Regions from separate parts of the Zymobacter palmae genome, predicted to be linked through region 1. Evidence: predicted binding sites of a transcription regulator. Region 1 holds the regulator's gene; the other holds the start of a gene.

Region 1 (4,345 bases):
AGGGGCGATGGCGACCACACTTGCCTGTCTATGGCTGGTGAAATGGGTTGCGATAAACTCGCTGCTGGCGATCGTACTGCTCCAGTTGGCAATGGCACTCTATCTGGCTCATCTGGTCTGTGGGGCTGTGTTGCGCCAGCGCTCAGCGCAACACAGGCAACAGCAGAGTGACACTTATCTGCGCGCCATCCCTATGGTGTTGCGTTCAACCTTTCTTGCCCCAGCGGGGCTTTGCTCGCTGGGCCTGCTGTCACTGTTCATTTCAACGCAGCAGGTCTCTTGGCGTTTTATCTTGAGCATTGCGCTTATTCATATTGTCGTTATCGGTGTTCACACTTTGACACCACTGCGACAACACAACGAAGATAACCTTTCAGGCGACACCGCCAGATGGAAGACCATTATGTTGCGCATAGCATGTGTCACGCTTCTGTTCTCAAGCGCTTGTATCGCTGGACGATCTATCCTTCATCTCTATTGATTGCCTGCCTTCCTATTACCCCTCAAGCGATACCCCACGCATAGTTGCTTCTTTTCCATGTAAAACAGACGCCTGCCACTGATGCGACAATCAAGCCTTGGCGGGTGCCATATCGAAAGACCTTTCGTAGGAAGGCGTTGGGCCTGCTTCAGCCACAGCGAGCGGCTCAACCTCAGCCAGAAACAAAGCCACTATCGCGCCCTGCACCATCAGTGGCACGGCCCTCTTCACCGCCTGCTCGTTCGTCCGATACCTCCTCGTCATAGACCCGACACATAGCAAAACACCGTGGGTCCCTTTCAGGGCCCACGGTGTTTATATGCTGCTGTAAGGAAGAAGATATCGTTATTTCTTCGCGACAGCGTCTTTCAAATTCTTACCCGGTTTGAAAGCAACGTTCTTGCTGGCCGGAATGGTCAGCGGTTCACCCGTCTGCGGGTTTTTACCTGTACGTGCAGCACGTTCGCGCACGGTGAAGGTACCGAAACCGATCAAAGTAACGTCACCACCTTTAGACAGGCTACCGCTGATTTCATCAAGAATGGTATTCAGCACCTGGCTGGCCTTGTCCTTAGACAGATCTGCACGTTCGGCGATGGCTGCTGCAAGTTCCGGTTTACGCATGTTGAACTCCTGAAAAACAGAAAAAAGTATGGCACACGTGCCCATCCCTGGACGGAAACACGCAACGAGTGCGCTAATGTTCCCCGTCATGCCTGGACACACTGACATGACACCTCCACGGGGAAATGCCCTGCCTATAATGCCGCGATAGTGCATGTCATCATGCCTTCAACTACACATGATGAGCCGGTTGTCGCCATGCGACTCTGTCATGGCAATGCCAGCGTCATCGTAGCAACATCATATGAGGCGGTGCCAGTCGCGCCGGTCCGCTATACATATATTTGTCACGTCGTGTCACACACTCACATGTGTCATGGCAATGATAGACATCATTCGGGTACTCTCCATGCAAGGATAAGGCCTCTTTACTGTTTTCTGCTCTGGGATCCATCCATGTTGCACGCCATACACCACTTCCTTCGCTACCGCGCCTGCGATTTCATTCGGCTGATGCGCCTAGATCGACCTATTGGTACCTGGCTGCTGATGTGGCCGACACTCTCAGCGCTGTGGCTGGCCCGCCAGGGCATTCCCTCTCGACGCGTGCTGGTGATCTTCCTGCTGGGGGTCTATCTGATGCGCGCAGCGGGCTGCGTGATCAACGACTATGCCGATCGGCACATCGACGGCCATGTCGCACGCACCCGATCACGCCCCCTGGCCGTCGGGGCAATCGCTCCCAAAGAAGCACTGGCACTGTTCGGTATCCTGTTAGGCGCTTCCTTTATTCTTGTCTGTTTCACCAATGCATTCACGGTGCTGCTGTCGTTCGGTGGTGCCGCCCTAGCCGCCATCTATCCGTTCATGAAACGCTACACCCACCTTCCTCAGGTCGTGCTAGGAGCGGCATTCGGCTGGAGCATCCCAATGGCGTTCGGCGCCGTGCAGGGCACCGTGCCGCTGGACGCTTGGTGGCTGTTTCTAGCCAATGTGGTATGGTCGGTGATCTATGACACCCAGTACGCCATGGTCGATCGCGACGATGATCAGCAGCTTGGCGTTAAGTCCACTGCCATTCTGTTCGGCAACGCCGACCTCGCCATCATCATGCTGCTGCAACTGTTGATGCTGGTGCTGCTATCCGGTCTGGGACTCAGCATGGCACTGGGGGGATTCTATTGGCTGGGGGTAATGGGTGTTGCCGCTACCTTCCTGTACCAGCAGTGGTTGACGCGCTTCCGCGATCGCGACGCCTGTTTCAAGGCATTTCTCAACAATCACTGGACAGGAGTGTGTCTGTTCGGCGGTATCGCGCTGTCGCTCTGGCCCTGATTCATCAGCCCACCACTGGTTTCATGAGGAGCCACTATGGCGCAGACCATCCTGATCATCGATGACGAAGCGGCCATCCGCGACATGCTGGCAACCGCCCTTGAAATGGCGGGATTCGAGGTGCTGGAAGCCGAGAATGCGCAGCAAGGCCACGAGATGGTGCTTGATCATCGTCCCGATCTGATTCTGCTGGACTGGATGATGCCCGATATCAGCGGCATCAAACTGGCGCGCCGCCTGAAGCGCGACGAGACGACCCATGAAATTCCCATCATTCTGCTGACGGCAAAAGGTGAGGAAGACAACAAGGTGCAGGGGCTTGAAGCCGGCGCTGATGACTATGTCACCAAGCCGTTCTCGCCGCGCGAGCTAATTGCCCGCATGCGCGCGGTTATGCGCCGCGCCGCGCCAAGCGGCCAAGGCACCGTCGAAGTGAACGGCCTGGTACTCGACCCCACCAGTCAGCGCGTCACCATCGACGGGCGCCCACTTGAGCTGGGCCCTACCGAATATCGCTTACTGTCGTTCTTCATGACCCATCAGGAACGCGTTTACAGTCGCGCACAGCTGCTGGATCGCGTGTGGGGTGCAAGCGTGTTTGTAGAAGAGCGCACGATCGACGTTCATATCCGACGCCTGCGCAAAGCGATGGGAGAAGGCTACGATGGCCTGATCCAAACTGTCCGTGGCTCAGGCTACCGCTTCTCGGCCCAGCGCTGAACGCGAGCGAGAACCGCTACACTCATTCCATTCGGTGCCCACTCAGGACACCGCTTTTGCTGACTGCTTCGTCTGACAGGGATAACGCCGCATGTTCTGGCTGCGTGAACTGATGGTTATGCTACCGCTGGTGCTCGTGCCAACGGGAATACTGGGATTCTCACAGCATCAATGGCTGTGGGGGCTGTGTATTGGCCTCATGGCGGCACTGCTGCGACAGCTGCGGCAACTCTGGCAGGTCTACCGCTGGTTTCGTACACCAGAGCAGCCTGTACCGTGGGCTAACGGCGGCTGGGGGGCCATGCTGTCGCGCCTGCACCGTTACCGTCAAGCACAGCATCGCCGCCAGAAACGCCTGAACGATGCTGTCCTCCGTATGGGACAGACCGCCGAGGCCATGACCGATGCGATTGTTGCTATCGACAGCCACGGGCAACTCGATAGCTGGAACCATGCCGCACAACGCATCCTTGGCCTGAACACACAGGAACACCGAGGTCAGGTCATCACGAACGTACTGCACGACGAACAGTTCGTACGCTACTACGAAGATCAGCACTACGATGAACCGCTTGTCCGTCCGTCCCCGGTTGATACGTCATACATGCTACAGTACCGCATCACTCCGTTTGGCAACGACGAGCGACTGCTGATTGTCAGTGACGTCACGCGTCTGCATCGTCTGGAACAAATGCGCCGCGATTTCGTCGCTAACGTCTCCCATGAGCTACGCACACCACTGACCGTGCTGCGTGGCTATCTGGAAACGTTCGAACAGGCCGCTAACGATATATTGCCGCCGCGATTGGCTCGCGGCATCGGCCAGATGCAACAGCAGGCCGAGCGCATGCAGCACCTGACCGATGACCTGCTGATGCTATCGCGCTTGGAAAACGATACCCGCACCACGCCTCACGCCATCATGGATATTGCAGCCCTGATCGACAACGTGCGCCGTGACGGTATCGCACTATCGGAGTCCTACGGCCATACGTTGACTATGAAGGTCGAACCGGGCTACAGCCTCTACGGCGACCCTCTCGAAATTCGTAGCGCCATCACCAATCTTGTATCGAATGCCGTGCGCTATTCCGGCCAACAGCGCACTATCGAGCTGACGTGGACATTGGAACGTGACGCACATGGCAGCGTTCAAGGCGGCATTCTCGAAGTGGCAGATGATGGCGATGGTATCGACCAACGCCACCTTCCACGCCTAACCGAACGTTTCTATCGTGTCGACAA
Region 2 (4,345 bases), 790 kb from region 1:
TGATTCGTATGGTGTCGTCTCTGGGACGCATCGACCAGACGCGTATGCGTACGGGGCAGCTGGAAGATGAGGATTGGCCACGTCTCACTTCTGCGGTGAACCTGCTCAAGGATCGCAAGCTGTACGTTGACGATACGCCTGCACTGTCGCCCAGCGAGATGCGTGCGCGTATTCGTCGTCTGATGCGTGAAGCGGGCGAGATCGGCATCATCATGATCGACTATCTTCAGCTGATGCAGGTGCCGGGCATGTCCGACAACCGTACGGCTGAGATCTCTGAGATATCTCGCTCGCTTAAAGGGATGGCGAAGGAGTTCCAGTGTCCGGTCGTCGCGCTGTCGCAGCTGAACCGCTCGCTTGAGCAGCGCCCCAATAAGCGTCCTGTTATGTCGGACTTGCGTGAATCTGGGGCAATCGAGCAGGACGCGGACGTTATTGCCTTCGTCTACCGTGATGAAGTCTATAATCGCGATAACCCTGATAACAAAGGGTTGGCTGAGCTGATCATCGGTAAGCAGCGTAACGGGCCTATCGGCACAGTGCACATGGCCTTCATCGGTAAGTACACACGCTTTGAGGATCTGGCGCCGGAAAGTTACGGTCAGTACGAGGAATAGCGAAACGGTTGCTGCGAGGCCATTTGGGAGAAAAGAGACCTTTCATGCACCCTGCATTAGTGGTAAGCAATGCTTGTGCTGCCGTTAAACTAGGCTTTTGGTCGTGGCCCTCGATTGGATCAAGCATTCCCGTGTCTAAAAGTGTAGTATCTAATCCATACTAGGTCGCACGGCATGGTGGATGTCGCTGCCAACCGTTTCGGACTGGCAACGTTTATAGGACCGCAATACACCGTATTGTGGTGTCATCTAGGACAAGCATGACAGGCGCTTGTCTGTCGAATGTTCTCTGTCAATGAATAAGCATTTTCGGGCGCCATCGGTCAGGGTGCCTGAGATCGGTTAGATGCCAAGGAGAAATCATGGCTGCAGGATTCCGACGTAGTGGACGTCGTCGACAACCCAAGATCGAAGTGCGCGGTGTGCTGGAAAGTACCGAGCGTGAAGGGCCTTTCAAGGAATGGCTGGGCATGCCTGACCTCTATCGCCACACGCTGGTTGTGGACGGCGAAGCCTATACCTATCAGGTCGAAGATCCTGAGCTGCCCGTCAACGTAGGCGATCGCATCGTGTTCCGCTATCGTGAAGCCAAGGCTGGCCGTTGGATCGACCGCAACTCGCTGGGACGTGCCATCGACCCTAGCGATTACGCTGCATCTTGAGACAACGCGCGCGCAAGTGTTCGTTATGAGGCATTAGGCGTAAACGCCGAAAGCGATCATCCCTGAACGTTTGTGGCTTGCTGTTGTCATTTAGTGGTACCGCACTGGCCTCATGGGGTCATGTTGGCCAGTGTGTCCTATCCTTACATCCGAGTGCGGTCATTCACCGAATAGCGGTGATTTCATGACCTTCATCGGTTCCCTGCGGTGGTTACGTCTTTGGCTCGTTGGCCGATAATGCGCTGGCGGGTTCATAAAACTGTCACTGGCCTTTTCCTGTAACGTTCTGTATACCGATGATGGTCAGACGTAAAATGTACTCGTGCACTCATGACCTTATAGCGTGTATTTCTTGCTGCCAGCATGGAGAAAGCTATTACGTATCAACACTATGACAATAAGGAGAGTTTTGAATGAACATCTCTCAGCTTAAAGAAGTGGCTGCCCATCAACAGGATGTGCGGATCCACGTTATTCGATCATTGGCCAGCAAGCTGTATCAAATCGAATGTGAGGCCGAAACAGGCCACAGTGTGCCGCTTGAAGAACGCGGTCGTCCGCAGCTCTTCCGGTCACTCGAAGACGTCTATGACGTGCTCAAGCAGGTGGGTGTGCAGCATGCTTGGCTGGTACGCTGGGAACAGCGCCACCCGACAGCATCGAAAGGGGCCTGCTTGCCTCCCAAATCGGGCCTGATTCAGGTCGCCCTCTGACGCCGAGATGATCGGCGATCGTAAGTGAAAAGTGTTATAAGCCAAAGCGTCGCAATAGCGGCGCTTTATTGTATGTATAGCGCTGCTCTTGCGATGAATACCGTATAATGGACTTAAACGGTACAGTATGGCGGTTAGGTGCCGCGTCACCTTCCGCGCTTGCTTCTTCAACAAGGAGGTTGCGAATGTCATCCCCTCGCTTCGGTGTTCTGCTGGCGAACCTGGGTACGCCAGATGCGCCGACGGCAAAGGCCGTACGTCGCTATCTGCGTGAGTTTCTGTCGGATCGTCGTGTCGTGGATCTGCCGCGCTGGAAATGGTGGCCCATTTTGAACGGTATCGTGCTGACGACGCGCCCTCGTCGCGTGGCAAAGGCCTACGCGTCGATCTGGACTGATGAAGGTTCACCGTTGCTGGCCATTTCGCGTCGCCAGCGGGCTGCACTCGAAGAAAAGCTGCGCGAGCATTTTGGGGAGGAAATCCCCGTCGCGCTGGGCATGGATTACGGTAATCCTTCCATTGTCTCTGCGGGGCGTGAGCTGCGCGATGCGGGGGTCAAGAATGTGCTGGTGCTGCCGCTCTATCCTCAGTTCTCTAGCTCGACTACGGCATCAATCTTCGACCAAGTAGCGCGCGCGCTTAAGCAATGTCCGGCTCATCCTGGGCTGCGCTTCGTACGTAGCTACTGCGATCACCCGCTGTACATTCAGGCACTGGCCAATAGCGTGCAGGAACACTGGCAGCAGCAAGGCCAGCAAGGGCATTTGGTGATGTCGTATCACGGCATTCCCAAACGCTATGCTGAGCAGGGCGACCCGTACCCGAACGAATGCGAGACCACCAGTCGTTTGCTGGCTGAGGCACTGTCGCTCGCACCGCATGAGTGGACGATGACCTATCAGTCGCGCTTCGGGCGTGAAGAATGGCTGCAGCCCTATACTGATGAGACACTAATCAAGTGGGGTAAGGCGGGATCGCCACCGGCAGTGGATATTATGAGTCCGGCCTTTGCAGCGGATTGCCTAGAAACGCTAGAGGAGTTGAGCGAAGAAAATCGCGAGAACTTCATACATGCGGGCGGCAAGCGCTATGCGTATATTCCGGCACTCAATGATCGCGACGACCACCTTGAATTGCTGACGTCGCTGGTGGCTCAGCATACGCAAGGTTGGTAGCGTTGCTGCGTTATTATTCATCACAATGAAAAATGCCATCCGCTTGGGATGGCATTTTTGTATAGCGTGCAGAGGGATTATCAGCTGACCGACGCGGCGAGTCCTGCCACACGTTTGAAAGCGCTTTTCAGGTCGTCAGCAGTGACCTTGAAGGGCATATGTCCCATGTCGTGAGAGGTCAGGGCGGCTGCAATAATGACGTCGAGTTCTTCCGGTGTCAGCGTAGGCTCGATTTCATCAAGTGTCAGCGGTACCGAGCAGTCGCGTGCGATATGGATGGCTTCGATGATTTCATCATCGCTGCGGCCTTCGAGTGCCAGCAGGCACAGGTTGCCGAAACCGACCAGCAGACCGTGGCCGAAGTGGCGGGTCTTATCGCAGGCCGTAAAGCCCGCGTAGATGCCGTGAGCTGCGCAGGCATGCGCGCCACTGGCCATAATGGAGGTCAGGCCAGCAAAGGTAAAGATGGCGTCCAGCACCTGTTCGAGTGCGGGCGTATTGCGCTGTTCGCGTACGCCTGCACAGGCTTCGCCGCCGTACAGGCGGATCATGTCGTAGCAAATGCGGCTGCTGGCGACCGATGATGCCGCAATGGCTGTCGCTTCTTCGCTTTTGCCCAGCGCACGGAATTCATACCATTTGGCCAGCGTGTCACCTAGGCCAGCGGCCAGCCAGCGCAGCGGTGCCGTTGCTAGCAACTGACTGTCGATAATGACGGCATCCGGTGCTTTCGGCAGGTTGTAGAGGTCGAGAAACAACCCTTCTTCGGTATAGGTGACCGTCAGTGGCGTGATGGCCGCACAGGTTGCCGCGATGGTTGGGATGGTGATCAGCGGCAACCCTGCTTCCGCGGCCGTCGCCTTGACGGTATCGAGGGCCTTGCCGCCGCCGACGCCGATCAGAACATCGGCATCCTGCGTTTCAGCCAGCGCTTTGAGGCGGTCGATCTGCGTACGCGTGCTGTCGCCGCCAAACCATTCATCGCCGACCAGTGTGATGCCGTGTTCGGCCAGTTGTGCTTCGAGTTTTTCACGAACGGCAGCGCGTGCGCGGTGCCCGCCGATCACCAGGGCGCGACGACCCAGCGTGCGGCAGATGTTGCCTACAGAGTCGAGTGCGCTGGGGCCACGGATGATGGTCGCGGGAATAATCAGGGTTTGCGTGTTCATGATGTCCTC

Evidence for each region. The regulator PhoB, encoded in region 1, activates phosphate uptake and scavenging genes when phosphate is short. The targets are predictions, from matches to a motif close to TGTCATANNNNTGTCANA.
Region 2: the regulator PhoB is predicted to act here: its motif matches at 1,529-1,546, upstream of ZBT109_RS10280 (DUF6482 family protein).

What each region holds. Positions count from the first base shown of each region.
Region 1 is NZ_AP018933.1:80,042-84,386, reverse strand. It holds gene ZBT109_RS00395 (hypothetical protein) at 1-481, shown strand, start outside; gene ZBT109_RS00390 (HU family DNA-binding protein) at 827-1,105, opposite strand; gene ubiA (4-hydroxybenzoate octaprenyltransferase) at 1,502-2,380, shown strand; gene phoB (phosphate regulon transcriptional regulator PhoB) at 2,417-3,100, shown strand; gene phoR (phosphate regulon sensor histidine kinase PhoR) at 3,192-4,345, shown strand, end outside.
Region 2 is NZ_AP018933.1:2,309,618-2,313,962, reverse strand. It holds gene dnaB (replicative DNA helicase) at 1-617, shown strand, start outside; gene ZBT109_RS10285 (hypothetical protein) at 980-1,279, shown strand; gene ZBT109_RS10280 (DUF6482 family protein) at 1,693-1,992, shown strand; gene hemH (ferrochelatase) at 2,178-3,167, shown strand; gene ZBT109_RS10270 (iron-containing alcohol dehydrogenase family protein) at 3,248-4,336, opposite strand.